DNA from 3 places in the Lelliottia jeotgali genome. Region 1 is predicted to be linked to each of the others. Evidence: riboswitches for the same ligand, from Rfam matches in the RefSeq annotation. Region 1 holds a riboswitch; each other region holds the start of a gene.
What was found. Region 1 has a riboswitch for thiamine pyrophosphate ahead of thiB (thiamine ABC transporter substrate binding subunit). Riboswitches for the same ligand answer to the same signal wherever they lie in the genome.

Region 1 (9,920 bases):
GATCGCCACCGTCGGGCGTAACGTTGGCTTTGAAGATCAGCTCTATTTTTCGCGCGTCTTTAAGAAATGCACCGGCGCCAGCCCGAGCGAATTCCGCGCCGGGTGTGAATAAAACGTAAATAAAACTAAACAAACAGGTGAAGTCTGGCGGCACCCGGTAAACTATTCAGACAATTGTTGTCTTGACGCGGCAGGATGCACTTCGCAGAATCCGTGCTTCGTTATCTGACCGGAATCGTTATGCAGGCATTGCTGGAACATTTTATTACGCAGTCCGTCGCCTACTCGCTGCTTGCCGTCGCGCTAGTGGCTTTCCTTGAATCGCTGGCGCTGGTCGGGCTGATTTTACCCGGTACGGTAATGATGGCGGGCCTCGGAGCGCTGATCGGCAGCGGCGAGGTTAACTTCTGGCAGGCGTGGATGGCCGGTATTATCGGCTGTTTGCTGGGTGACTGGATCTCTTTCTGGTTAGGCTGGCGCTTTAAAAAGCCGCTGCATCGCTGGTCGTTCATGAAAAAGAACAAAGCGCTGCTCGATAAAACCGAACATGCCCTGCATCAGCACAGCATGTTTACGATCCTGATCGGACGGTTTATTGGGCCAACGCGGCCGATTGTGCCGATGGTTGCCGGGATGCTGGACCTGCCCGTCGCAAAGTTTCTTCTGCCGAACATCATCGGCTGTATCCTGTGGCCGCCGCTCTACTTCCTGCCGGGTATTCTTGCCGGTGCGGCGATTGATATTCCTGCCGATGCGCAAAGCGGTCATTTTAAATGGCTGTTGCTCGCCACCGCGCTATTACTGTGGGTGGCGGTGTGGTTGTGCTGGAGATTGTGGCGCAGTGCGAAAGCGGGGACCGATCGTCTGACCCACTATCTGCCGCGTGGCCGCCTGATGATGCTCGCGCCCTTAACACTGGGAATTGCCGTGATAGCGCTGGTGGCGTTGATTCGTCATCCATTGATGCCGGTGTATGGCGAGATTTTGTTGAAGGTGGTGAGCCGGTAGTTTATCGCCCGGTGGCGCAGGCCTACATCGGCCCGAACGGCGGTGCGGCCTGATATTGCCCGATGGCGCTACGCTTATCGGGCCTACAAGGGCTCGAATGACTAAACATGGTGCGGTCTGATATTGCCCGGTGGCGCTTCGTTTACCGTGCCTACAAGGGCTCGAACCGTAGGCCGGATAAGGCGTAGCCGCCATCCGGCGTTTTTACTGCGGCACGATTCCCAACAACGCTGAGGCACTCGCCTTCCCACTTACCAGCTCTTGCGTTTCCCCGTCCCACGCAATGCGTCCGTCGGCGATCACCACGGAGCGCGCCGCGATCCGCGCGGCGTCTTCTACGCTGTGCGACACCATCAGCATGGTGAGGTTCTTCTGCTGGCACACCTCCTTCACCAGCAACAGCATCTCCTGGCGTAGCGCCGGGTCGAGAGCGGAGAACGGTTCGTCGAGGAGTAAAATCGGCTGTTCGCGAACCAGACAACGGGCTAGCGCGACGCGCTGACGCTGGCCGCCGGAAAGCTCACCCGGCAGTCGGTCGAGAAATTCATTCAGTCCCATTTGCTGCGCGATAGCGTCCAGTTTCTCACGCTGGGCCTCGGTCAGCTTCAGGCCGGGATTCATCCCTAAGCCGATATTCTGGCGCACCGTCAGATGGGTAAACAGGTTGTTTTCCTGGAACAGCATCGACACCGGGCGCTGGGAAGGCGGCGTGTGGGTGTGGTTCTGCCCGTCAATCACCATCTCCCCGCGCGCCGGAGGCAAGAAACCTGCAATCAGATTCAGTAGCGTGCTTTTCCCCGCACCGCTTGGCCCGAGGATCGCAATCATCTCCCCGCGCTCGACGGAGAGCGTAAAGCGCATCGGCAGATGCTGATAAAGCCAGGTTACATCAGTCAGTTTTAGCATCGCGCCCCGGAAGTTTTTCGATAACGGTAAAGAGGGTAAAGCACAGCAGCAGCAGGAGCAGGGCGGTGACCGCGCCATCCTGACTGCGATACGAGCCGATCTGCTGATACAGCCAGAACGGCAGGGTGCGGAAATCGTCGTTGCCAAACAGCGCCACTACGCCGAAATCGCCAATCGACAGCACGCTGGCAAACGCCAGCGCCTGTGCCAGTGGGCGCTTCAGTGCGCGGAGTTCCACAACCTTCAACCGCTGCCAGCCGCGCATATCCAGTGACTGACACAGCAGCGTGTAGCGGGCGCTCAGATCGCGCATCGGATTTTCCAGCACTTTCAGCGCGTAGGGGATAGCCATCAGCGCGTTGGTGAAGATAACGATCCCGTCGGCATGGTCAGGTAATCCGAGGGTACTGTTGAACAGTAAAAAGAATCCGGTCGCCAGCACAATGCCTGGCATCGCCAGAATCAGCATTCCACTCAGCTCAAGTGCCTGTCCGAAGATGCGGGACTGGCGGGCGTACAGTTCGCGACTGCTCCACAGCAGCATCATAGTCAGCACAACGCACAGCAACCCGGCCCCGAGAGCGATGCGCAGTGACGTCCACAGCGCCTGCCACAGCACCGGCTGTTGTAGCACGGATAACAGATTCAGATTCAGACCGTCTACCACCACTGCCAGCAGCGGCGGGAGGAGTAATAAGAGCGCGAGGGCGATCAGCACGAGATCGCTCAGACGGCTGCGCAGGCTGTCCTGCGGGTCGCGCCAGCCGTTCACCTGATGACTGCCGACGGCAATCGCCTTGCTCAGGCGCTGGCTCAGCAGCACCAGCCCCAGACAGCAGAACATCTGGATCATCGCCAGCACTGCCGCGCGGCCCGGATCGTAGTCAAAGCTCAGCGCCTGATAGATCGCCAGTTCAATAGTGGTCGCCTGCGGCCCGCCACCAAGCGACAGCACGGTGGCAAAGCTGGCGAAGCAGAGCATAAAAATCAGTGCCGCGACGGGCGGGATCTGTCGACGCAGCCACGGCCACTCGACAAAGCGGAAGAAGGCGAAACCGCGCATCCCGAGCTGCGCCGCCAACTGGCGCTGTTCGCCGGGAATATTTTCCAGCGCTTGCAGGAACAATCGCGTCGCCATCGGCATATTAAAGAATACGTGAGCGAGTAAAATGCCCTGCAGGCCGTAAGGGGAGAAACTCCATTCGATGCCAAGCGCATTCAACAGCGTGGCGATCCACCCCTGTCGTCCGTATACGCTCAAAATGCCAAACACGGCGACCAGCACGGGCAGAATTAAGGTCATTGCGCACAGGCGCAGCAGGGCTTGCCTGCCGGGGAAGCGGCGGCGGTACAGTGCTCGCGCCAAAAAAATCGCCGGGACGACAGAAAGCAATGCCGAGAGAAACGCCTGCCAGAAGGAGAAGCGCACCACGTGCCAGAGATAGCTATCGTGCCACAGCGCGGCAATATCGCTTTCCGGTGCGTTCAGCCACAGGGCAAGAAATGCCCCGAGACTGACCACCACCATCAGCGTGGCAGCGGTCAGCCCAGGGATCAGCCAGCCGGGGATTAACGGCTGACGGCGCGTTGCCATTCACTGATCCAGGCGGCGCGCTGAGTGGAAACCTGCTGTGGAGTAAATTCCAGCGTGGTTTGCGGTTTGCTCAGCTGATCAAAGCCTGCGGGCAGCGTCACGTCGGTCACCGGATACATCCAGTTGCCGGTCGGGATCGCATTCTGGAACGCAGGTGAGACCATAAATTTCAGGAATTTTTCTGCCAGTTCTGGCTGTTTGCTGGCGGCGGTACGCGCGGCGACTTCCACCTGCAGATAATGGCCTTCGGCAAAGTTTGCGGCGGCGTAGTTGTCTTTTTTCTCTTCGATGATGTGATAGGCCGGAGAGGTGGTGTAGCTCAGAACCAAATCGCTTTCACCTTTCAGGAACAGGCCGTAGGCCTCACTCCAGCCTTTGGTGACGGTGACGGTTTTGGCCGCCAGTTTTTGCCAGGCTTCCGGCGCTTTATCGCCGTACACTTTTTGCATCCACAGCAGCAAGCCCAGGCCTGGCGTGCTGGTGCGCGGGTCCTGATAAATTACGCGCCATTTCTGGTCGCTCTCAACCAGTTCTTTCAGGCTTTTCGGCGGGTTCTTGAGCTTGTTTTTGTCATAGACGAAGGCGAAGTAGCCGTAATCGAAGGGCACGAAGGTGTCGTTTTTCCAGCCGCCTGGAACGCTCACCGCATCGGTGGCGATCCCACTTTTGACGAACAGATTAGTTTGCGAGGCCGCTTCCAACAGATTGTTGTCGAGACCCAGCACCACGTCGGCTTTGCTGTTTTTGCCTTCCATCCGCAGACGGTTCAGCAGGGAGACGCCATCTTCCAGCGCCACGAATTTCAGCTCGCAGTTGCAGTCGGCTTCAAAGGCTTTTTTGACCACCGGGCCAGGGCCCCAGTCGGCGGCAAAGGAGTCGTAGGTGTAGACCGTCAAAACGGGTTTGGCAAAAGCAGGCAGCGCGAACAGCGCCAGCAGGGGGAGAACTTTTTTTAACACTTTGCACCTCAAAGTTGAGTGGCAAAGGATTTTGAGCGACAGCCTCAAATCCCTTCGCCGGCGTTATCCGGATCAGGTTCGACGGGTATTATCTCAGCGCACATCGTTGATGCAGCACCCCGTTGAGAACGGCGGTATTGTAATGATTTGGTGAATATTACGAAAGTGTTATGGTTCCGGCGGCGCAAACCAGGCTGATTTAAAGTCAAACCAGCCGAGGGTGTTCATGCGCAGGCCGCGCATACTGCGCTGTCCCTGAATCATTAGCCAGTGGTGGATCAGCGGCACCATCGCCTGCTGGGCCAGCAGTTGCTGACACCAGACCGCCAGATTCATATCGCCCGCTCGCCACTGGGCGGCGTCCTGCTGCCAGTTGCGGGCGATGCAGTGCTGGATCAGCGGCGTTTCATACAGATGCGAGAATAACGAGAAATCGAGCGGCAGGGTGAAGTTCGCGCTGTTGAGCCAGATATCGCTCACCGCTTCGCCGCGATGCCATTCGTCGTATTCCACTTCCTGAATGTCTAGCACCACCCCTTCTGCGGCCAGCAGCTTGCTCATGATGCGGGCGATAAACCGGTGCTCAACGTGTTCGCGATAATAGGTCAGGGTAATGGATTCCAGCCCGGCAGGCTTTTCGCACCGCCCTGGACGGGCGTGGTGCCAGCGGGGCAGCAGCCCGTAGGCCGGGAACCAGTAGGTCTGGTGCTGATCTTCCGCCTGATAAATCAGATTGGCAGGTGCGAGGATTTGGCTGACCCACTGGCGCACTTCGGGGCTCGCGCCCCGGTGGGTGCGAGCATCGAACAATAGATAGTAGCAGCCCTCTTCAAGACGGCTTTCGACCGCTTTTTCGCCGTCGGTCGGGCCTTCCAGCGTCAGGCCGGGGCTGAACTCTTCGCTGATCTCCGGCAGCACCCAGACATTCACTTCATCAATCAATGCGCGATAGCCAAAATAGTCATCGAAGGCACGAATTTTCAGCTGATTGTTATTATTGCGCGTCACCGCGTAAGGGCCGGTTCCTACCGGCTGACTGGCGAAATTCGCCATCGAACCCCACTCGTGCGGCAAAATCATCGACGGAATATGGCCCATCAGCCACGGCAACCACTGGTCTGGCTCGGAAAGCTCAATATCCAGCGTCCAGGCGGTAGGGGAGTGAATGTGCGTAATGTGGGAGTAGAGCGGCAGCTCGCGGGCGCGTTGCAGGGAGGCAATAACGTCGTCCATCTCCAGCTCGCGGCCATGATGAAAATGAATACCGGGGCGTAAAAAAAAGCGCCAGTGTAACGGGGATAATTGCTGCCAGTGATGGGCGATATCGGCTTCCAGTTCCCCATTTTCCTCATTTATACGCGTCAGGCCGCTAAATATTTGTCTCGCCATGTGCGTTTCGGAACGACGTAAGGCGCTGCCGGGCAGCAGGTTTTTCATCGGACGATAGTAAAGCACGCGCAGGATGTGCTTGCCCTGGCGGAAGCTGCGGCCCAGATGAGAGACCAGCATCTGGCGCACGGCGGCTTTGTCGCCCACCAGTTGCACCAGCTGATCGATGCGGTCCTGCTCCAGCAGGTCTTCGGCGCGCTGTTGCTGGAGTGCCAGCCCGGTATAAAGGAAGGTTAAGCGCGAGCGCTTTCCGCGTCCGGCCTCCGCCTCCCAGCTGAGCCATCCCTGCTGCTGCATGGTGTTGAGCAGCGTTCGCATATGGCGGCGCGAGCAGTTCAGCAGTTCTGCCAGTTCGCTCAACGTGGTCTCTTTCGGCTGGCCTTCGCAGCATTGCCAGAGGCGGATGAATTGTTGTTGCAGACGACCAGACGGCATAAAAGGGGAACTCCTGACAAAAAATCAGCAATTTATTATTCCTCATAATAAGCCAATAATTGATTTCGATGAAGTGAGGAGGTGAATATGAAGAGGTCTACCGCACGTCAGTTTTATCAGCAGTACTTTTCAGCGACAAAAGGAGTGTCCTGGCTGGCCCGCCAGTGTGCAGAACAGCGCCTGAAAATGCTCGAAGATCTGATGCAGTGGGATGTTACGAATCCGACCTCTTCCCGCTGACTTGCCTCGATCATGTGTGACTGAGTATTGGTGCTTATCACCCGCCAGCAAAATGTTTTTGCTGGCTTTTTTCGTTTACACTGCCTCCTGATTTCGCTCCTCTTTGACAAGGAACTGCGCATGCTCTGGTTGATGACGATGGGCCGCCGCCTTAACGGTGTGTATGCCGCTTTTATGCTGGTGGCCTTTATGATGGGCGTCGCGGGTGCGCTGCAAGCGCCGACCCTGAGCCTGTTCCTGAGTCGCGAGGTGGGCGCACAGCCTTTTTGGGTGGGCCTGTTTTATACGGTCAACGCCATCGCCGGGATTTTGGTTAGCCTTGCGCTGGCGAAACGCTCTGACAGCAAGGGCGATCGCCGCAAACTAATCCTCTTTTGCTGCGCGATGGCCATCGGCAACGCGCTGCTGTTCGCTTTCAACCGCCACTATCTGACGCTGCTCACCTGCGGTGTGCTGCTGGCGTCGCTCGCCAATACCGCCATGCCGCAGCTCTTTGCGCTGGCGCGTGAGTATGCGGATAACTCGGCGCGAGAAGTGGTGATGTTCAGCTCGGTGATGCGTGCCCAGCTTTCGCTGGCGTGGGTCATTGGCCCGCCGCTGGCCTTTATGCTGGCGCTGAATTACGGCTTTACGATGATGTTCTCGATCGCGGCGGGGATTTTTGCCATCAGCCTGGTGCTCATCGCGTGCGTATTGCCGTCCGTCGCCAGGGTCGAACAGGCTGCAGATACGCCCGTCACCCAGGTGAGCGGCTGGAGTAACAAAAACGTCCGTATGCTGTTTATCGCTTCGACGCTGATGTGGACCTGCAACACTATGTACATCATCGATATGCCACTGTGGATCAGTAGCGATCTGGGGCTACCGGATAAACTCGCCGGGATTTTGATGGGCACCGCCGCCGGGCTGGAGATCCCAGCGATGATCCTCGCGGGCTATTACGTGAAACGCTTTGGCAAGCGCCGGATGATGGTGATCGCGGTGGCGGCTGGCGTGCTGTTTTATCTTGGGTTAATTCTGTTCCATTCCCGCGAGGCGCTGCTGGCGTTGCAGTTGTTTAATGCGATTTTTATCGGGATTGTCGCCGGGATTGGTATGCTCTGGTTCCAGGATCTGATGCCCGGACGTGCGGGTTCAGCCACCACACTTTTCACTAACAGTATTTCGACCGGCGTGATTCTGGCGGGGGTGATTCAGGGGGCGCTGGCGCAGAGCTACGGTCACTTTGCGGTGTACTGGGTGATTGCGGGAATATCGTTGGTGACGCTGGGGCTGACGCTTCGTGTCCGAGATGTATAAGTTTGCCGGATGGCGCTGCGCTTATCCGGCCTACAAAGCTACAAAGCTACAAACCAAACAAAATGGCCCGCTTTCGCGGGCCTTTTTCGTTAACGCATAAACGCCGGTTGTTTGTTTTCGTAGGTCGCAATCGACTCTTCGTGTTGAAGGGTCAAACCGATGCTGTCCAGACCGTTGATCATGCAATGGCGGCGGAAATCATCGATTTTAAAGCTGTAGGTTTTTTCACCTGCTTTCACCACCTGCGCTTCCAGATCCACTTCAAACGAAATGCCCGGATTGGCTTTCACCAGCGCGAACAGCTCATCGACCTGCTCATCGCTCAGGGTCACCGGCAGCAGCTGATTGTTGAAGCTGTTGCCGTAGAAGATGTCGGCAAAGCTCGGGGCGATCACCACTTTAAAACCGTAGTCGGTCAGTGCCCACGGCGCGTGTTCACGGGAAGAACCACAGCCGAAGTTTTCGCGCGCTAACAGAATCGATGCGCCTTTAAATTCCGGGAAGTTCAGGACGAACTCAGGATTCGGCTTCTGACCTTCATCGTCGAGAAAACGCCAGTCATTGAACAGGTGGGCACCAAATCCGGTGCGAGTGACTTTCTGCAAAAACTGCTTCGGAATAATGGCGTCCGTATCCACGTTCGCCGCATCCAGCGGGACAACCCGGCCCGTATGTTGGGTAAATTTCTCTGCCATGATTGTCTCCTTATTTCAAACCACGAATATCGGCAAAATGACCGGTGACAGCTGCCGCTGCCGCCATCGCCGGGCTGACCAGATGGGTGCGTCCACCACGACCCTGGCGGCCTTCAAAGTTACGGTTGCTGGTAGATGCGCAGCGCTCGCCTGGATTCAGACGGTCGTTGTTCATCGCCAGGCACATGGAGCAGCCGGGTAAACGCCACTCAAAACCGGCTTCGATAAAGATCTTATCCAGACCTTCGGCTTCCGCCTGCGCTTTTACCGGGCCGGAGCCTGGTACCACCAGCGCCTGCACGCCAGGAGCCACTTTACGGCCTTTGGCAATTTCCGCCGCCGCGCGCAAATCTTCGATACGGGAGTTGGTGCAGGAGCCGATAAACACTTTATCGATCGCCACGTCCGTCAGCGGCACGCCCGGTTTCAGGCCCATATAGGCCAGCGCTTTCTCGGCGCTCGCACGTTCAACCGGATCGGCAAACGAGGCCGGATCGGGGATGTTGTCGTTGACGGAAATCACCTGGCCTGGGTTGGTGCCCCAGGTGACCTGCGGGGCGATCTCTTCGGCCTGCAGCGTCACCACGGTGTCGAAGGTCGCGCCGTCGTCAGTTTGCAGGGTTTTCCAGTATTGCACCGCATCGTCGTAATCTTTGCCTTTCGGCGCGTGCAGACGGCCTTTCACATAGTTAAACGTGATGTCGTCTGGCGCAACCAGACCGGCTTTGGCGCCCATCTCAATTGCCATGTTACACAGCGTCATGCGGCCTTCCATGCTCAGTGCACGGATAGCATCACCGCAGAATTCCACGACGTGGCCGGTACCGCCTGCGCTACCGGTTTTACCGATAATTGCCAGCACGATATCTTTGGCGGTAATACCCGGTGCCGCTTTGCCATTGACTTCGATTTTCATGGTTTTCGCGCGGCCCTGTTTCAGGGTTTGCGTCGCCAGAACGTGCTCCACTTCGGAGGTGCCGATACCAAACGCCAGTGCACCGAACGCGCCGTGGGTAGCGGTGTGGGAGTCGCCGCAGACGATGGTCATGCCCGGCAGGGTGATGCCCTGCTCAGGCCCCATCACGTGGACGATGCCCTGATACGGATGATTCAGGTCGTACAGCTCAACGCCGAACGCGTTGCAGTTCTTGATCAGCTCCTGCATCTGGATACGCGCCATTTCGCCGGACGCGTTGATATCTTTGGTCTGGGTCGAAACGTTGTGATCCATCGTGGCGAAAGTTTTACCCGGCTGGCGAACCGGACGGTTGTGCGCGCGCAGGCCATCGAATGCCTGTGGGGACGTCACTTCGTGGACCAGATGACGGTCAATGTACAGCAGCGGGGTTTCGTTTTGTGCCTCAAAAACCACGTGAGCATCAAACAATTTTTCGT
Region 2 (9,920 bases), on a different contig from region 1:
AAGCGTCTCGCCCACTTCGACAAACCCGGCCAGCACCGTATGCACGCCGTTGCGATGGCGAGTATGTTGCGCCAGCAGAATGGAGTCATCACGACGAATGGCGACGATAATGCACGGGGCGATTTGCGGATAGTAGCGCTCACGGCAGTGGTTGCAGAGCATCGCCCACTCGGTTTTACTCCGGTGCATGGTGTGCCCGCAGTAGCCGCAATATTTGTGCGATCGGAAAAACTCGGCCAGCTGTACGCCGCGCCCGGCCAGCTGGAACAGGCCGACATCGAGATCCAGCACCTGGCGAACCGATCCCATCTCGTGATGGCGATGCTGCTGGATCAACCACACGGGATCGCCCTGCCATTCGCCGATCTTCAGCGCCTGTTGCCCCGCAAGATCGAAATTTTCAGCCTCGCCGTAAGGTAATTCTCCGCCGGGCAACCATAATTTTTGTTCGTGGCTGACGATCCACCAGCCGCGATCTAATTTTTCAATTATACGATCCATATCTATTGCACTACCTTTGCTTCACAGGCATGTTGATAACAATATTCTTACATTTTTGGGTGGCCAGCTTTTTCATCTTAACCTTGTGGAGTCAAACATGCTAAACCAGCTACAAAGCCTGACAGAGCGCGTTGGAGGAAGTCATCACCTGGTCGATCGCTGGCTGCACGTGCGCAAACATTTGCTTGTTGCCTACTACAATCTGGTTGGCATTAAGCCTGGCAAAGAATCGTATATGCGGTTGAATGAAAAAGCGCTGGATGATTTTTGTCAAAGCCTGGTCGACTACCTTTCCGACGGTCATTTTAATCTATATGAACGTATTATTCGCGAAATGGAAGGGACGACGCCGTATTTAGCGGCGACTAAACTCTATCCGCTGCTGGAGGCCAATACCCAGCAGATCATGGACTATTACGACTCCACGCTCGAAAACGCCATCGACCAGGACAATTATCTGGAGTTCCAGCAGGCTCTTTCCGATCTCGGCGAGGCGATGGAAGTGCGATTTACACTGGAAGACAAGCTCATCGCCCTGGTGCTGGACAGCAATCTGAAGGCCAGCAACGAAGACAACATCGCGCGACCGGCTTGAGTTCTTAAGCGTTAACGAGTAATTTACAAATACCGCGTCTGCACTGCAGGCGCTTTACACGAAATCATTCCTGCTGCATCGCGGCGGCAACTGAGCGAATCCCAGGGAGCTTACATCAGTAAGTAACCTGGGTGAGCGAAGGCAGCCAACAAAGAGGCAGCTTGAAGGATAAAGTGTAAATTTCTTGTCGGAGTGCCCAGTACAGAAATGTACGGGCTGAGACCGTTAATTCGGGATCCGCGGAACCTGATCAGGCTAATACCTGCGAAGGGAACAAGAGTCAAAAAGCTGTTTTATCACCCATCAGGGTGATCATATCTCTTGCTTCATCCGTCGTCTGACAAGCCACTCCTTACTTTTTTGGAATGAGCTATGTCTGCCACTAAACTGACCCGCCGCGAACAGCGCGCACAAGCCCAACACTTCATCGACACCCTGGAAGGCACCGCTTTCCCGAATTCCAAACGTATTTACATCACCGGTTCGCAGGCCGACATCCGCGTGCCGATGCGTGAAATCCAGCTCAGCCCGACACTCATCGGCGGCAGCAAAGAGAATCCCCAGTTCGAAGACAACGAAGCGGTGCCGGTCTACGACACCTCTGGTCCTTACGGCGATACGGATGTGGCCATCAACGTGCAGCAGGGTCTGGCAAAACTGCGCCAGCCGTGGATCGAAGCGCGCCAGGACAGCGAATCTCTGACTGACCGCAGCTCCGCATACACCAAAGAACGTCTGGCCGACGATGGCCTGGACGAGCTGCGCTTTACCGGTCTGTTGACGCCGAAACGTGCCAAAGCAGGCAAATGCGTGACTCAGTTACACTACGCCCGCTCAGGTATCGTGACGCCGGAGATGGAGTTCATAGCGATTCGCGAAAACATGGGCCGCGAGCGCATCCGCAGCGAAGTGCTACGCCACCAGCATCCTGGCGAAGGCTTTGGCGCTCGCCTGCCGGAGAACATCACCCCGGAATTTGTGCGCGACGAAGTCGCCGCCGGACGGGCGATTATCCCCGCCAACATTAACCACCCGGAATCGGAGCCGATGATTATCGGCCGCAACTTCCTGGTGAAAGTGAACGCCAACATCGGTAACTCCGCGGTCACCTCTTCCATCGAAGAAGAGGTCGAAAAACTGGTGTGGTCCACCCGCTGGGGCGCGGACACGGTGATGGATCTCTCCACCGGGCGCTACATTCACGAAACTCGCGAGTGGATCTTGCGTAACAGCCCGGTGCCGATCGGCACTGTTCCGATCTACCAGGCGCTGGAGAAAGTCAACGGGATCGCTGAAGATCTTACCTGGGAAGCCTTCCGCGACACCCTTCTGGAACAGGCGGAACAGGGGGTGGATTACTTCACCATCCACGCCGGGGTATTGCTGCGTTACGTGCCGATGACCGCTAAACGTCTGACCGGGATTGTGTCGCGCGGCGGCTCGATTATGGCGAAATGGTGCCTGTCGCATCATCAGGAAAACTTTCTCTACGAACACTTCCGTGAGATTTGCGAAATCTGCGCCGCGTACGATGTCTCTCTGTCGCTGGGCGACGGCCTGCGTCCGGGTTCCATTCGCGACGCCAACGATGAAGCCCAGTTTGCCGAGCTACACACTCTGGGCGAGCTGACCAAAATCGCCTGGGAATATGACGTACAGGTGATGATCGAAGGCCCGGGCCACGTGCCGATGCAAATGATCCGTCGCAACATGACCGAAGAGCTGGAGCATTGTCACGAAGCACCATTCTATACCCTGGGGCCGCTGACCACCGATATTGCGCCGGGTTACGACCACTTCACTTCCGGTATCGGCGCGGCGATGATCGGCTGGTTTGGCTGCGCGATGCTCTGCTACGTTACCCCGAAAGAACACCTCGGCCTGCCGAACAAAGAGGACGTGAAGCAGGGGTTGATTACCTACAAAATCGCCGCCCATGCTGCCGATTTAGCCAAAGGTCACCCTGGCGCGCAGATCCGCGATAACGCGATGTCCAAAGCACGCTTCGAATTCCGCTGGGAAGACCAGTTCAATCTGGCCCTCGACCCGTTCACCGCGCGCGCCTATCACGATGAAACCCTGCCGCAGGAGTCCGGCAAAGTGGCGCACTTCTGCTCCATGTGCGGGCCAAAATTCTGCTCGATGAAAATCAGCCAGGAAGTACGCGATTACGCTGCGAAGCAGGTTATCGAAGTGGGCATGGCCGATATGTCAGAAAACTTCCGCGCCAAAGGCGGCGAAATCTACCTCAAAAAAGAGGAGGCGTAATGGTTCAGCCCAATTTCCCAACCGTGCCCCAGCGCTTAGGGCTTTACCCGGTTGTCGACAGCGTGGAATGGATTGAGCGCCTGCTGAAGGCTGGCGTCAAAACGCTCCAGTTACGTATCAAAGACAAGCGTGATGAAGAGGTGGAGAGTGATGTTTCAGCCGCCATTGAACTGGGGCGCCGTTTTGACGCCCGGTTATTTATTAACGACTACTGGCAACTGGCGATTAAGCACCAGGCGTATGGTGTGCATCTGGGTCAGGAGGATCTGGAAACCGCCGATCTGAACGCCATTCGCGAGGCCGGTCTGCGTCTGGGCGTGTCGACTCACGATGATATGGAGATCGACGTGGCGCTCGCCGCACGACCTTCCTATATCGCGCTCGGTCACGTCTTTCCGACCCAAACCAAACAGATGCCGTCGGCCCCGCAGGGGCTGGCGCAACTGGCACGCCACATCACCCGTCTGGGCGATTACCCAACCGTTGCCATCGGCGGCATTAGTCTGGAGCGCGCCCCGGCGGTGCTGGAGACCGGCGTCGGCAGTATCGCGGTGGTCAGCGCCATCACCCAGGCGACGGACTGGCAGGCAGCCACAGCGCAGCTGTTGCAACTGGCGGGAGCGGGCGATGAATGACAGCGACTTTATGCGCTACAGCCGCCAGATCCTGCTGGAGGATATCGCCGTCGACGGTCAACAAAAGCTGCTCGACAGCCGGGTATTGATTGTCGGGCTGGGCGGGCTCGGAGCGCCTGCTGCGCTGTATCTGGCCGGAGCGGGCATCGGGACGCTGGTATTAGCCGACGATGACGATATCCACCTGAGCAATCTGCAGCGGCAGATCCTGTTCACTGCCGAGGATGTGAACGCGTCAAAAGCGCAGGTCACCATCCAACGGCTGAACGCGCTCAACCCCGAAATTCAGCTTATCCCGGTGCAACAGCGGCTGGAAGGAGAAGCCCTGCGTCAGGAGGTTGCCCGCGCGGATGTAGTGCTGGATTGCACCGACAATATGGCAACACGTCAGGCGATCAACGCCGCCTGCGTTGCACTTAATACGCCGCTCATCACCGCCAGCGCCGTTGGGTTCGGCGGGCAGATGATGGTGCTGACGCCGCCGTGGGTGCAGGGCTGCTACCGCTGCCTGTGGCCGGACGACGAAGAGCCGCAGCGCAACTGCCGCACGGCAGGCATTCTCGGGCCGGTGGTTGGCGTAATGGGAACGTTGCAGGCGCTGGAGGCCATAAAGCTGCTCAGCGGAATGGCGACGCCGCGCAATACACTGCGCATGTTCGATGGCCGCTCGGGTAACTGGCGATATCTGGCGCTCCAGCGTGCAACGGGTTGTACCGTATGCGGAGGGCATCATGCGGATTCTGTTTAACGATGAACCGATGCAGTGCGCCGAGGGGCTAACCATCGCCACGCTTCTCGACCAGCTACGCCAGTTGAAACCCGGCGCGGCGCTGGCCCTTAACCAACAGATCCTGCCGCGCGAGCAGTGGGACATTCAGCAGGTGCGCGACGGCGATCAGATCCTGCTTTTTCAGGTCATCGCGGGAGGCTGACATGTTACGTATTGCCGATAAAACCTTTGATTCACATCTGTTCACCGGCACCGGAAAATTCGCGTCGCCGCAGCTGATGGTCGATGCCATTCGCGAGAGCGGCAGCCAACTGGTCACGCTGGCGATGAAGCGCGTGGACCTGCGCAATCATAGCGATGCGATTCTGGCCCCACTGCTGGCCGCAGGCGTGACGCTGCTGCCCAACACCTCCGGCGCGAAAACCGCAGAAGAAGCAGTGTTTGCCGCCCAGCTGGCACGTGAAGCGCTGGGTACAAGCTGGCTGAAACTGGAAATCCACCCGGACGCGCGCTGGCTGCTGCCCGATCCCATCGAAACGCTGAAAGCCGCCGAGTTGCTGGTTAAACAGGGGTTTACCGTTCTGCCTTACTGCGGCGCGGACCCCGTACTCTGCAAGCGTCTTGAGGAAGCCGGTTGCGCGGCGGTGATGCCGCTTGGCGCACCGATTGGCTCCAATCAGGGGCTGGAGACCCGCGCGATGCTGGAGATCATCATCGAGCAGGCCACCGTTCCTGTGGTCGTGGATGCGGGTATCGGTGTACCAAGCCACGCGGCGCAGGCGCTGGAAATGGGGGCCGACGCCGTACTCGTCAACACGGCAATTGCGGTAGCCGACGATCCGGTGATGATGGCGCGCGCATTTCGCCTTGCAGTAGACGCAGGCGTGCTGGCGCGTCAGTCCGGGCCAGGTTCGCGCAGTTTTCAGGCGCAGGCCACTAGCCCGCTGACCGGTTTTCTGGAGGCGTACTCATGAGCACCTTTATCGACCGATGGCGCGAGTTGAACTGGGACGACATTCGTCTGAGGATCAACAGCAAAACCGCCGCAGACGTCGAGCGCGCCCTGAATGCGCGGCATGTGACCCGCGAGGACATGATGGCCCTGCTCTCTCCTGCTGCTAGCGCGTATCTTGAGCCGATGGCGCAGCGCGCGCAGCGGCTCACTCGTCAGCGCTTTGGCAACACGGTGAGCTTTTACGTGCCACTTTATCTCTCCAATCTTTGCGCCAATGATTGCACCTACTGCGGCTTTTCCATGAGTAACCGCATCAAGCGTAAAACCCTCGACGAGAACGAGATTGCCCGTGAATGTGCCGCCATCAGAGAGATGGGCTTTGAACATCTTCTGCTGGTCACTGGTGAGCACCAGGGAAAAGTGGGAATGGATTATTTTCGCCAGCATCTGCCCGCGATCCGCCGCCGATTTTCCTCATTGCAGATGGAAGTTCAGCCTCTTTCCGAAGACGAGTACGCCGAGCTGAAAACCCTCGGTCTGGACGGCGTAATGGTCTATCAGGAGACCTATCACGAAGCCATGTACGCTCGACACCACCTGAAGGGCAAAAAGCAGGATTTTTTCTTCCGCCTGGAAACACCGGACCGGCTGGGACGGGCGGGGATCGACAAAATCGGCCTTGGCGCACTGATTGGGCTGTCTGACAGCTGGCGCGTGGATTGCTTTATGGTGGCGGAGCATCTGCTGTGGCTGCAGCAGCACTACTGGCAGAGCCGGTACTCAATCTCATTCCCACGCTTACGGCCCTGCACAGGCGGCATCGAACCGGCGTCGATCATGGATGAACGCCAGCTGGTGCAAACTATTTGCGCGTTTCGTCTGCTGGCACCGGAAGTGGAGTTGTCATTATCCACCCGGGAGTCACCGGAGTTTCGCGATCGGGTCATTCCTTTAGCCATCAATAACGTCAGTGCGTTTTCAAAAACCCAGCCAGGCGGTTATGCGGACAACAATCCCGAGCTGGAGCAGTTCGCCCCACACGATGGCCGTCGGCCTGAAGAGGTTGCCCAGGCGCTGAGCACGCAGGGATTACAGCCGGTGTGGAAAGACTGGGACAGCTGGCTGGGACGCGCCTCGCAGTGACGCTGAAACGGAATGTAACGACCGCGAAAGATCCCGAGAAGACTCGGAGCATCGTAATCTGGCGATAGCAGAACCGCGCCCGATTTTTTAACCTGATACAGTCAGCAATGGATGCTGACCAGGGCGAAAAGCTTCTTCCTCGTTTCGCCCTGCCTTCAACAAAGCAGGGCGATTCCGCTCGGCTCTTAAGATAAATCATCTTGCCCTGAAATCTGAGAAGTATAATTAACCAGCGTCCTTTCTGAATTTTCACGCTTTTTATCTTCTGGGTTTCTGAAAACACATGTCTCTTCACAGCAAGAAGCTTTCATTTACCACGCCGATCCTGGTCAGTTTCTCAGGGATTCTCATCGGATTTATTCTGATCGCAGTGTTTATTACGCTGACGCAGAGGAAAGATTTTGTAGAGGATTATCATAATATTAACCGCAACTTTACCCATAACCTGGCGGTGAACTATACAGAGTCTATCCTGCGCGAAAACGACTATATTCTTGGGCGTGCCGCGACGTACTTTTCGCGTAACGATAAGCTCGATGAAACGGTGAACGTCGATCCAGAAAAAGGCGTGCAGGTGCTGATGCAATTGCAAAATCTGATGCCGACCGTCTCCTCAGTCTCGCTGGCAGATTCACAAGGGCATTATTTGCGGGCGCCTGACGTGCTTCCTGCCGACGGCAGCGAAGCCGTAGATGTCCGCACCCGGCCCTGGTTTATCCGTCAGGCGGAAGCGAGCATTTTCAGCCACTATACCTCTCCCTACATGGATTATTTTCTCCATCAGCCGACGGTGACGATCTTTAAACCTGTCATTTCACCTGAAGGGAAACTCAAGGGAACACTGGCTTTCCATCTCGACCTGACCGTTATGGGCTATACGCTGCGTCAGATGGTGGCCCCGGTTCAGGGCGAGTTTTTTGTGGTGGATCGCGACGGAAAAGTGGTTCTCCATCCTGATACTGGCGCACTCTTCAAACAATACGTGAGTGAAGATGTCATGAGCCGAATGACCAGCGGCGAAGGCCATGTCTTCGATGGCAAAACCGGGTTCTGGTATTACTACTATTCGTTTACGAATCCAGATTGGTTCGTGATTTATCGCGTGGCCGATTCCACATTAAAAGACATCACCCGGCACGAAACAAATATCGTTAGCTGGGGATTTGCCCTCGCCGCCATCGTGATTATTTTATTTGGTCTTTATCTGCGTCACGCGTCGCGTACGGTGCTGATGAACATCATCCATGCCATTAAAACCGGCGAAGTGAATAGCGCACCGCGCCTGGAATCAACGCTCAGTAAAACCATTCTGACGAACAAAGAGCGCGAGCGGGATTATGTACGCCAGGCAACCGTTGATGCCCTCACCGGTTGTAAAAATCGTCGCGCCTTCGACAACGATATCGCGGCTCTGATGCAAGAGCATCAGCACTTTGCGCTGGCACTGGTGGACATTGATAATTTCAAATCAATTAATGACACCTGGGGTCATCTGAGTGGCGACATTGTGCTGCGTAACGTCGCCAGAGAAGGAATTCAGGTGATGCAGCCCCAGCATATTTCCGTCTATCGCTATGGCGGTGAGGAGTTTGCCGTCGTCTTCCCGGCTGAGCATCTCGAAACCGCCTTTGGCCTGCTTGAGAAATGGCGTCTACAGGTAGCAGAGCGCACCTGGCGGGAAGAGGCGTTGCACGTCACCTTTAGCGCCGGGGTGGGTGAGTGGCATTTCGAGCCGCTGGAACAGTTAATTGGCAGCGTGGATGAGGCGCTTTACAAAGCCAAACAGCAGGGAAAAAACCGTATTCTTCTGACATCCACCCACGCATAACGCCTCTTTCCAGAAGCCCGCTTTTGGCGGGCGCATCCCTTCGTCGGTAAAAATTGTAACCGGTTTCAGAAAAAGCAGATTTCTTTGTGATGCCTCACACACAATCGTGGTAAAGCGGTTGTTGAAGCGCCCTGCACGGGATAATTATCAAGAAACACATGTACATCGAGGCTGACTATGAAGAACATCGTTTTATGCTGTGCGGCGGGTATGTCCACCAGCATGCTGGTTCAACGCATGAAAGACGCCGCAGACAAAAAAGGCGTCGAAGTAACCATTAAAGCCGTTCCGGTTGCTGAATTTAAAGACAATATTGCTGCCGCCGACATCGTATTACTGGGGCCACAGGTTAAATACGAACTGGCAAAACTTCAGGCTCAGGCCGAACCACTGGGCAAAAAAGTCGCGGTGATCGACATGATGGATTACGGCATGATGAAAGGCGATGTCGTTCTCGAAAAAGCCCTCAAACTGCTGGAGTAAGACATGGAAGATTTAGAAACGACCATCATGGAGTTGCTGGTAAATGCGGGCGCAGCGCGCAGTGCTGCACTGACTGCGCTACAACTGGCTCGCAAAGGCGATTTTGACGGCGCCGAGAAAGCCATGGAAGAGTCGCGTGACTATGTGAAACACGCACACACCATCCAGACACAGCTTATTGGTCTTGATGAAGGCACTGGTAAACTTCCAGTGAATCTGATTACCGTCCATTCACAGGACCACCTGATGAACGCGATGGTTATTCAGGATCTGGCGGGCGATATGATCGAACTTTATCGTCGATTACCGCTGCTGAACTGATCTTCGCTCTGCCCCGTTTTTCAGGCATAAAAAAACCCGCTTCGAAAAGCGGGTTTTTTATTAGCTCAACGCACGATTAATCGTTGTCAGAGCCGCCCAGACCTGCGTTCAGCAGTTCTGCCAGGCTTGCAGAAGCATCTTCCGCAGTCACCTGAGGTGCAGCTGGCAGTTCGCCCGCAGCACGACGACGCATACGATCCTGGTGGTAAGCATAACCGGTACCAGCCGGGATCAGACGACCCACGATGACGTTCTCTTTCAGACCGCGCAGTTCATCACGTTTGCCCGCAACAGCAGCTTCAGTCAGGACACGCGTGGTCTCCTGGAAGGATGCAGCGGAGATGAAGGACTCGGTTGCCAGAGACGCTTTGGTGATACCCAGCAGATCGCGGGAATACAGCACGCCCACTTTGCCATTCGCTTCCAGATCGCGGTTAGCAATCTTGACGCGAGAGTATTCA
Region 3 (9,920 bases), on a different contig from region 1:
TGCCGGGTGGCGGCTTCGCCTTACCCGGCCTACAAAACCCGTAGCCCCGCAGCGCAGCCAGACCGCACCAAACCCGTAGGCCCGCGCAAGCGAAGCGCCGCCGGGCGCAAGACCGCACGGAACCCGCATCATTACCGCAACCGGTAATGCATCAGGTAATACTCTCCGTCCGGAGAATCCCCCGTCGCTTCGATATGCCAGCCGTGCCGCTGGTAAAACGCCACCGCCCGCTCATTTCTGACCAGACACTTAAGCGATCCTGTACTGGTGAACCTTTGTTGTACGTGTTCCAGCATCAGGCTCCCTGCGCCACCGCCCTGATACTGCGGGTCGACAAACAGATTATGCAGAAAATTATCGTTGCTCCAGACCGAAGCAAACCCGACGCGATGACCATTTTGCATCGCCACCCAGATCTGCTCGTCGCGCGTGGCTGCGTCGAAATCCTCAAGCTTCCAGTCGGCGCTATCCAGCCACGGCCACGCTTTACGACGGGCCTGTAAAAAGAGGGTACGCAGGAAAGGCCGATCGCTTTCCTGCCACAGTCTGACGGTGATGGGATCAGCGGTGATAGAAAATATCCCCGTTGTACGCTTTGAGAATTTTCCCGTCAGTATCATTAATCAGGACATAGTTCTCGCCCATGTAAGTCCAGTGCGTTCCCGCGTCAGGCGCAGGCAGATTACGCAGCTGAAATTGCTTAATGATGTACTCAGGCGTTTGATACATCGCCGGGGCCGTGTCGCCAATTTTGAATTTTGTGAAATCGGCAATGAACTCTTGTTCTTCGTAAGCCTGAATGCCGGAAGGCGCAGCGGCCGGTTGCGGAGCGGCATATACGGCACCCGCCAGTGACATCAACACACCCAGAAGCAGTAATTTACTCTTAGCCATTTTTTCTCCAGTTAACCCTTTTGCTGATACCTCAGCCCGCTGTGGTATCACAGCGCAGCAAGCGTCCCATTTTAGGTATCACCGCCGCAGATGTTTGAAAAAAAATGTAACAAATCTGAACAGCTTTGCCCAGGCGTTACTGACACGAGGGGTAAATGAATAATCCGAATTTTAGCGTGGACACGCTTTATTGCGTTGGCGCGGTGGCGGAGAAAAAGGGGGATTTTGAGGGAAGATAAAGAGGAAGAACAAAACGAACATTACCCCCGCACCAGGCGGTGCGGGGGTAAACGAAAGTTACTTCGCCAGAATTTCGTGCGCCGTGCGTTCGACCAATGACAGCAGGACTTTCACATCATCCAGCGTCACCGTTGGATTCAACAGCGTCAGCTTCAGACAAGTCACGCCGTTGTGCTCAGTCACACCGACGTTCGCACGACCGGAATCGAGCAGGGCGTCACCAATTTTCTGGTTCAGCAACGCGATGGTAGCCTCGTTCAGCTCAGCGTTAGGACGGAAGCGGAACAGCACGCTCGCCAGCTGAGGCTGCATGACCAGCTCAAGGTTATCCTGAGTTTGTACGTACTCCGCCACATCCTGCGCCAGCGTTACGCCGTTGTCGATGATCGCCGCGTACTGCTCCTGACCCAAGGCTTCCAGGCTCATCCACAGCTTCAGCGCGTCGAAACGGCGCGTGGTCTGCAGTGATTTGGAGACCAGGTTCGGTACACCCGCTTCTTCGTCAAACTCGGAGTTCAGGTATGCCGCCTGGTAGCGCATCAGCTCGTAATGACGCTCTTCTTTCAGCAGGAATGCACCACAGCTGATGGTCTGGAAGAACTGCTTGTGGAAGTCCAGCGTGATGGAATCCACCAGCTCGATGCCGTCCAGATAGTCGCGATATTTATCGGACATCAGCAGCGCGCCGCCCCAGGCCGCATCCACGTGCACCCAAATCTGCTGTTCTGCGGCCATCTCAGCGATAGCACGCAGCGGATCGATAGCGCCTGCGTCGGTAGTCCCGGCGGTGGCAACAATCGCCAGAATCTGCTCACCATTGGCATTGCACTGGGCAATTTTTGCCGCCAGATCGTTCAGGTCCATGCGCGAACATTCGTCGGTTTTCACCTGAATGACCGACTGGTAGCCCAGACCGAGCAGCGCCATGTTCTTCTGCACCGAGAAGTGTGCATTTTCAGAACACAGCACGCGGATCTTACGCAGATCGCCAATCAGGCCGTCCTGCTGGATAGAGTGGCCCTGACGCGCGAAGAACGCGTCACGTGCCAGCATCAGCCCCATCAGGTTGCTCTGAGTGCCACCGCTGGTGAACACGCCCGCATCACCGGCCTGATAGCCCACGCGGGTACGCAGCCAGTCGATCAACTTCATTTCAATAATGGTCGCTGACGGGCTTTGATCCCAGGAGTCCATGCTCTGGTTGGTGGCGTTGATCAATACTTCCGCCGCCTGGCTTACCACCAGGCTCGGGCAGTGCAGGTGCGCCACGCACTGCGGGTGGTGAACCGACAGACTGTCTTTCAGGAAGTACTCGACCGCGCGGGCAATCGCCGCTTCGTTGCCGAGGCCTTTCTGACCGAAGTTCAGAGAAATGTTATCGCGCAATTCGGCGACGGTTTTCCCCTGATACATCTCAGACTGTTGCAGCCATTGCATCACCGCCTGAGAACTCTGCTCGATGGCCTGCTGATAGGCCTCGATGCTTTGCGCCGACGACGACAGAATTGGGTTTACATCAGACATCGTTTTCACTTACTCCGGTGAAACGGGGCGAACGCCCGCAGCAAGCAGCGCCTGCTCAAATTTATCCAGGAACACGTTCAGTTCCTGCTCGTTGATCAGCAGGGACGGCAGCAGACGCAGAACCACGCCATCACGACCACCGCGCTCCAGAATCAGGCCCGCTTCGAAGCATTTCTTCTGGATCAGGGCAGACAATTCGCCATCACCCGGGAAGCAGCCCATGTGGTCTGGCGCTTCGTGCGGTTTCACGATCTCGATACCGATCATCAGGCCCAGGCCGCGCACGTGGCCGATCACCGGATAACGTTTCTGCAGCTCTGCCAGCTGGCCTTTCAGCCATTCACCCTGAGCGGCGACTTTGTCAGCGATATTCTGCTCTTTCAAAATTTTCAGCGTGGTCAGGCCGGTCGCCATTGCGAGCTGGTTGCCACGGAAAGTGCCGGTGTGATGTCCCGGAGCCCAGGCATCGAACTGTTTTTTGATACCGAGGACGGCCAGCGGTAAACCGCCACCGACGGCTTTAGACATCACGATGATGTCCGGCTCGATGCCTGCGTGTTCGAAGGCGAACTGTTTGCCGGTACGGCAGAATCCAGCCTGAACTTCATCAAGAATCAGCAGAATGCCGTGTTCCTGAGTCACTTTACGAATGCGCTGCAGCCACTCAGCCGGAGCCGGGTTCACGCCGCCTTCGCCCTGAACCGCTTCTAAAATCACTGCCGCAGGTTTACGCACGCCGCTTTCGACGTCGTTGATCAGGTTATCGAAGTAGTAAGTCAGCGCTTTCACGCCCGCGTCACCGCCGATACCCAGCGGGCAACGGTACTGGTGCGGATACGGCATGAACTGCACTTCTGGCATCATGTTATCGACCGCTTCTTTCGGTGACAGGTTACCTGTCACGGACAGCGCGCCGTGGGTCATCCCGTGATAACCGCCAGAGAAGCTAATGATGCTGCTGCGCCCGGTGACTTTTTTCGCCAGCTTCAGCGCGGCTTCTACCGCATCTGCGCCGGACGGGCCGGTGAACTGCAGGCAATATTCTTTGCCCTGGCCTGGCAGCAGGGAGAGCAGGTATTCCGAGAACTCGTCTTTCAACGGAGTCGTCAGATCGAGCGTATGTAACGGCAAGCCGCTGGTAATGACATTTTGGATGCTTTTCAGCACATCAGGATGGTTATGGCCAAGCGCGAGGGTGCCAGCGCCGGCAAGACAGTCAAGGTATTCTTTATTATCTGCATCGGTTATCCACACGCCGTCTGCTTTAGTGATAGCTAAAGGCAGCTTGCGAGGATAACTCCTGACGTTCGATTCAAACTCGGCCTGACGGGCCAGATAGGTTTCGTTGCTTTTGTGGGCATCTGCGGTGTCAATACGGACTTTATCCGTCATCATATCACTCCTACAATCGGGGCAGTCTTATGCGCCTCGATTGAATAAATAGTTAGTTAAGGATGTAGCGAGTAAAAAACGCGGCCAATATAGAGCCTTTTGGCGCGTGGCTCAATGGTTAATTTGTTTACTGTTTTGTTACAAAAGAGGGGGGTTAAAGAGTAGCCAATAACTCGATGTTTTTGATAGCAAAAATCTGCCGCTTCGCAGTCCAAACCCCTCACCATGCGCGATACAAAAAAGGCGGCACGTTAGCCGCCTTAACATTACTTCTGCGTAAACTGCAATAAACCATGATCGCGACCGTGGGTTCTGTTCCAGGACGCGTCGGTGATGCCGTTATCATCGAGGGTGACCGAGAGAACGTATCCCGCCCCTTTGATTTCATAACTATTCGCATTAAAACGTTTCACGACGGCTTTCTTACCGTTGATTTTCGCGGTGAAAAAACCGTTACTAACCGTGGCGTTAATGCCATTGGCGGTAAATGACGCCTCACGCAGCGGGTCCTGCACTTTGGCACTTTGCGCGTGTTGCACGGCGTTAGCGGCATTCTCCATAGCCTGTTTTTCGGCCACGGCATTCATCGCCGTGGTGCGGTTTTGTTCCGCCAGATAACAGGTATCACGGCTAACGCCCTGCGCTTCACACTTCGCCATGCGTTCAGCAGGGGAGGTGCAGGCAGAAAGCGCGGAAACCGCCAGGGCAATCATCAGTAACTTCTTCATTTATTAACCTCATTACAATGAACACAATTTAAAGCCAGGGAAAACTGACGGCAGGAGAAATAATCGCTATACAGGGTGCCGAGCCAAAAACCGGTCAGCGTCAGTAAAATATAAAGAACGGCAGAACAAATTATTATTTTAGTCACGATGGCTATCATCAAAGATTACAGGTGAAATATTTAATTAAGATGAGCCGGTTTATCAAAACCCAATTCCAATTCCCGCGCCCATCGCAAAATCATTATTCGTGGAGTCACTGACACCTGCTTTAATGACCGTTGAAGCCCCGGCATGGAATGATGCGCCCACGCTCAGCGCCTGTTCATCTTTGAACGTCCCCGCGCCTGCGGAGAACATCACCGATTGTCCTGCTTCCACCTGAGGCATCGACGCAATCGCAATGGCAGAAGCCGCGCCGCTGCGGGACTCTTTCTTATTGTCGTCGACTTCGTCTTTCAGGTTTTTGAACTGGCTGTTGCTGCTGGCCTGCTGCTGGTTGAAGAACTGTTTTGCGTCCTGAAGATCTTTTGCAACGTTCGCAGACTGTTGGGTGACGGTGTTTTGCACCTGAGCCATTTGCTTATTCACGTCGGTTTTAGTTTGCTGAAGATCTTGTTCAACGCTGGCCGACTGCTGGGTGGCAGTCGTCTGAACATGATGAATTTTACTGTTCAAGTCTGTTTTGGTGTGCTGTAAATCTTTGTCGACGCTGGCCGTTTGCTGATTAGCAGTCGTTTTCGTGCTGTTAATTTGTTTATCTAAATCTGCTTTGGTTTGCTGCAAATCATTATTCACCACCAGCACTGCATCTTTGGTACTATTCAGGTCGTTATCCACGCTATTAATATGCGAATTGAGTCCTTCAATAGCCCTGTCAGTATTCACTTTATTTTGGGTGATCTGGCTCTGATGATCGTTAATAAGATCGACATTAGCCTGGTGCGCGGCTTCGACGGAATCTCCCCACGCTTGATCATAGATTACCGGTGCAGCCAATGCGCTACCGGCGCAGGACATAGATAATACAAATAAAGCGATGGCGGTTTTACGAGCAAGCATTAATTTCACAATACAAATCTCAACGATAAATTTAAAAACAAGCAAAAGATCCTCAGTTTTGACGCAGCCAGATACCGACGCGTGAAACCGAGTCGGGTGTTGCTGTTGATGAGGATGTCATTCTTTGATGGTTAGGATATTGCTAACGAAGCTGAACTATCGCCTAACGGACTCAGGTGAGTTTTGATGCAGATCACAAGTCTGTTTTATAGGTAACTCACTGAAAGTAAACATTAATTTAACCTAATGCATTGTTTTTTATTGTTTTGTTATCGGGCCGGGGCAAGGTGCATTGGGCTGATATTGTGAGCTTAAAAAGGATTAAATCTAAATAATCAAAGAGATTAAATGTATACAAAGTGAATGAATGTGAGCGCTATTTTTTTTTAGTTATTTTTATCATTGTGGGCAATAAATAAACCGTTTTGAGAAGGCTTGTCAGCGCAGGCCACATCCTTTACTCTTCTGGAATTACATCAGTTATATGTAATTTGACTCGGGGTGCCCTTCCTTGTGAAGGCTGAGAAATACCCGTACCACCTGATCTGGATAATGCCAGCGTAGGGAAGTCAGATGCCTTTCACGGTTATCGCTTCTTCACGCAAGGCAGGAGCGAAACCATGCAGCCTGACCTGCTCGATTTACACGTCTTACATCACTTCCGCACGCGCTCTCCGCTCACCCACTGCATGACCAACGATGTGGTGCAAACCTTTACCGCTAACGTTTTACTCGCGCTTGGCGCGTCTCCGGCGATGGTTATCGAAGCCGAAGAAGCAGAGCAGTTTGCCGCGCTGGCCGATGCGCTGTTGATCAATGTCGGGACGCTGACTTCGCCACGCGCGCAGGCCATGCGTCGGGCGATCGAAAGTGCGGTTGCCGCCGGAAAACCCTGGACTCTCGATCCCGTCGCCGTTGGCGCACTGGCGTTTCGCACCCGCTTTTGCCAGCAAATTCTCACCCTCAAACCGGCAGCCATCCGTGGGAATGCGTCGGAAATCCTCGCTCTCGCCGGAATGAGCGCGGGCGGTCGCGGAGTAGATACCACCGATACTGCTGCCAGCGCGTTACCCGCAGCGCTGGCGCTGGCTCGCCAGACCAACGCGATTGTCGCGGTCACAGGAGAAGTGGATTACGTCACCGACGGCCAGCGAACCAAAACTATCGTTGGCGGCGATCCCATGATGACCCGCGTGGTCGGCACCGGCTGCGCCCTGTCGGCGGTGGTCGCGGCAAGCTGTTCGCTGCCGGGCGACAGGCTGGATAATGTTGCCGCCGCATGCGGATGGATGAAACGCGCGGGAAGCGTCGCGCTTTCGCAAAGCACCGGGCCGGGCAGTTTTACCAGCGCCTTTATCGACGCACTCTGGAACCTGGAGGCGCAGGCATGAAACGTATCAACGCACTCACCATTGCAGGCACCGATCCGAGCGGCGGGGCGGGCATTCAGGCCGATCTCAAAACGTTCTCGGCGCTCGGGGCCTACGGCTGCTCGGTCATTACCGCGCTGGTGGCACAAAACACGCGCGGTGTGCAGTCGGTGTATCGCATTGAGCCGGATTTTGTCGCGGCACAGCTGGATTCCGTGTTCAGCGATGTGCGCATAGATACCACCAAAATCGGTATGCTGGCTGAGACGGATATCGTCGAAGCCGTCGCCGAACGTCTGGCGCGGTATCAGGTGCAAAACGTGGTACTCGATACGGTAATGCTGGCCAAAAGCGGCGATCCGCTGCTCTCGGCATCTGCCGTTGAAACCCTGCGCAAAAAGCTATTGCCGCAGGTGTCGCTGATTACGCCGAATCTACCAGAAGCGGCGGCGCTACTGGATGCGCCACATGCCCGCACCGAGCATGAAATGAAAGAGCAGGGCCGCGCATTACTGGCGCTCGGCTGCGACGCGGTACTGATGAAGGGCGGTCATCTGGAGGATGCCGAAAGCCCAGACTGGCTCTTTACCCGCGACGGTGCACAGCGATTCACCGCCCCGCGCGTGATGACTAAAAACACCCACGGTACGGGCTGTACGCTCTCGGCTGCGCTGGCGGCACTGCGTCCACGCCATGAAAACTGGGCCGATACGGTGCAAGAGGCCAAAGTCTGGCTTTCGCTGGCGCTCGCTAAAGCCGATAGTCTGGAGGTCGGTCACGGTATTGGCCCGGTTCACCATTTTCATGCATGGTGGTAACGGGTTGAGCGAGTATACTGGCTAGAGATTTTCGGCCAGGAAAACAGAGATGGAACAAGCGCATACCCGGTTAATTGCTCAACTGAATGAACGGATCGCGGCGGGGGATAACACCCCGCTGTACCTCAGGTTTGCTGAGACGGTCAAAAACGCCGTGCGCAGCGGAATACTGGAGCATGGCAATATTTTGCCGGGCGAGCGCGATCTGAGCCAGTTGACCGGGGTGTCACGCATTACGGTGCGCAAGGCGATGCAGGCGCTGGAAGAAGAGGGCGTGGTGACGCGTTCTCGTGGCTACGGCACCCAAATCAATAACATCTTTGAATATTCGCTCAAGGAAGCGCGAGGATTTTCCCAGCAGGTGGTTTTGCGCGGTAAAAAGCCCAATACCCTGTGGGTGAATAAGCGGATCGTTAAGTGTCCGGACGAGGTGGCGGCGGAGCTTGCCATCGCGCCGCAAAGCGAGGTGTTTATGCTCAAGCGCATTCGCTACGTGGACGACGATGCCGTGTCGATTGAAGAGTCGTGGGTGCCGGTTGGGCTTATCCACGATCCCGACGCCATCGGTATTTCCCTGTATGACTATTTCCGCAGTCAGAATATCTTCCCGCAGCGCACGCGCTCCCGCGTTAGCGCCCGGATGCCGGACAGCGAATTCCAGTTACACATCAAAATGGACGAAAAAATACCGGTGCTGGTGATCAAGCAAGTTGCGCTTGACCAGCAACACCGGCCGATTGAGTACAGTATTAGTTACTGTCGCAGCGACTTATACGTCTTTGTGTGCGAGGAGTAGTTCCTCGCGCGTCGGCGCACAATCGCCACCGCGATGGCTCACCACCCACGCCGCGACTGCATTTCCCAGCGTGATCGCCTCCGGCAATGTCCAGCCTGCCGCCAGCCCGGCCAGGGTTCCGCCTGCGTGACTGTCTCCCGCACCAATGGTATCCACCACCGTCGCGGTAAAGGCCGGAACATATCCTGTGTTTTCGCCGTCGTAATACCAGGCGCCGTCTTTATCGTGACGCACAATCAACGGGCAGCCGTAGCGGTCTTGCCACGCTTCGCCCAATGATTCCACTGCTACGCCAAGGCGCTCAGCGGCGATCTGCGCTTCCTGACGATTGAGCGACACAACCGGTTTGCAGGCCATAATTCGCGCCATCAGCACATCAGGGATATCCGCGATCCGCGGACCGAAATCGATAAACGCGGTGACGTCGTTCAGTTCTTCCAGCCAGCGCGTCAGTAGTTCACCACACGGCGAGGCCAGCTGATAGCCTGAAAGATACACCAGGCTTTTTGCCGGAATCACCAGCGCATCCAGCCAGCTCTGCTGCCACTGGTTTTCCACACCGCTGAAGGACATAAAGGTGCGTTCGCCGTCAGGCTCTACCAGCGCCAGACACCAGCCGTTATCGCCACTGTCGGCTTCCACTGCGCTGTGCAGATCCTGTTTCGCCATTGCGTTGCGAATAATATCGGCCCACACGCCGTGCCCGACCGGCAGCGCGTTTTGCGCTTCAATGCCGAGGCGTTTAAGCGCGATGGCGATATTCAGCGCACAGCCGCCGATGTTCACGCCCTGCTGTTTTAATTCGATGTCACACCCGCGCCAGGGCAGGGCGTAGGCGTCGGCGATCACATCAATAACCGCCGCGCCCAGCACCGTAACCGGGCGCTGTGCCGTTAATGTTTCAAGACTGTGAGAAAGTCCGGTTGTCATGCGCCCTCTCTTTGTTCCCGATAGTTCAGCAGATGGTCGCAGTAGTAGTTGAAATCAAGCTGATTCACTGCGTCCAGCTCGGCTTTCAGCGCCGGATCAATTGCCTGAACGCCGTGCAGCGCGCCGCAAATGGCGGTGGCCATCGCGCCGATGGTGTCCGTATCGCCGC

Region 2: it holds a riboswitch for thiamine pyrophosphate, as region 1 does, so the genes downstream of both, thiC (phosphomethylpyrimidine synthase ThiC) here and thiB (thiamine ABC transporter substrate binding subunit) in region 1, are expected to answer to the same signal.
Region 3: it holds a riboswitch for thiamine pyrophosphate, as region 1 does, so the genes downstream of both, thiM (hydroxyethylthiazole kinase) here and thiB (thiamine ABC transporter substrate binding subunit) in region 1, are expected to answer to the same signal.

The regions. Positions count from the first base shown of each region.
Region 1 covers NZ_JAENMQ010000002.1:135,497-145,416, reverse strand. Annotated here, with positions in the region: gene araC (arabinose operon transcriptional regulator AraC) at 1-112, shown strand, start outside; gene JBO43_RS07100 (DedA family protein) at 241-1,008, shown strand; gene thiQ (thiamine ABC transporter ATP-binding protein ThiQ) at 1,213-1,914, opposite strand; gene thiP (thiamine/thiamine pyrophosphate ABC transporter permease ThiP) at 1,898-3,508, opposite strand; gene thiB (thiamine ABC transporter substrate binding subunit) at 3,484-4,467, opposite strand; TPP riboswitch at 4,499-4,599, opposite strand; gene sgrR (HTH-type transcriptional regulator SgrR) at 4,636-6,291, opposite strand; gene sgrT (glucose uptake inhibitor SgrT) at 6,379-6,531, shown strand; gene JBO43_RS07070 (sugar efflux transporter) at 6,652-7,830, shown strand; gene leuD (3-isopropylmalate dehydratase small subunit) at 7,920-8,525, opposite strand; gene leuC (3-isopropylmalate dehydratase large subunit) at 8,536-9,920, opposite strand, start outside.
Region 2 covers NZ_JAENMQ010000019.1:12,075-21,994, reverse strand. Annotated here, with positions in the region: gene nudC (NAD(+) diphosphatase) at 1-501, opposite strand, end outside; gene rsd (sigma D regulator) at 599-1,096, shown strand; TPP riboswitch at 1,275-1,386, shown strand; gene thiC (phosphomethylpyrimidine synthase ThiC) at 1,469-3,364, shown strand; gene thiE (thiamine phosphate synthase) at 3,364-3,999, shown strand; gene JBO43_RS22410 (HesA/MoeB/ThiF family protein) at 3,992-4,747, shown strand; gene thiS (sulfur carrier protein ThiS) at 4,731-4,931, shown strand; gene thiG (thiazole synthase) at 4,933-5,703, shown strand; gene thiH (2-iminoacetate synthase ThiH) at 5,700-6,827, shown strand; gene JBO43_RS22390 (sensor domain-containing diguanylate cyclase) at 7,111-8,655, shown strand; gene JBO43_RS22385 (PTS sugar transporter subunit IIB) at 8,833-9,138, shown strand; gene JBO43_RS22380 (PTS lactose/cellobiose transporter subunit IIA) at 9,142-9,459, shown strand; gene rpoC (DNA-directed RNA polymerase subunit beta') at 9,536-9,920, opposite strand, start outside.
Region 3 covers NZ_JAENMQ010000001.1:967,735-977,654, reverse strand. Annotated here, with positions in the region: gene JBO43_RS04650 (GNAT family N-acetyltransferase) at 132-620, opposite strand; gene JBO43_RS04645 (RcnB family protein) at 562-894, opposite strand; gene JBO43_RS04640 (pyridoxal phosphate-dependent decarboxylase family protein) at 1,192-2,658, opposite strand; gene JBO43_RS04635 (diaminobutyrate--2-oxoglutarate transaminase) at 2,668-4,053, opposite strand; gene JBO43_RS04630 (hypothetical protein) at 4,317-4,778, opposite strand; gene JBO43_RS04625 (YadA-like family protein) at 4,980-5,837, opposite strand; TPP riboswitch at 6,325-6,421, shown strand; gene thiM (hydroxyethylthiazole kinase) at 6,458-7,228, shown strand; gene thiD (bifunctional hydroxymethylpyrimidine kinase/phosphomethylpyrimidine kinase) at 7,225-8,025, shown strand; gene JBO43_RS04610 (GntR family transcriptional regulator) at 8,075-8,821, shown strand; gene JBO43_RS04605 (PfkB family carbohydrate kinase) at 8,795-9,751, opposite strand; gene JBO43_RS04600 (ADP-ribosylglycohydrolase family protein) at 9,748-9,920, opposite strand, start outside.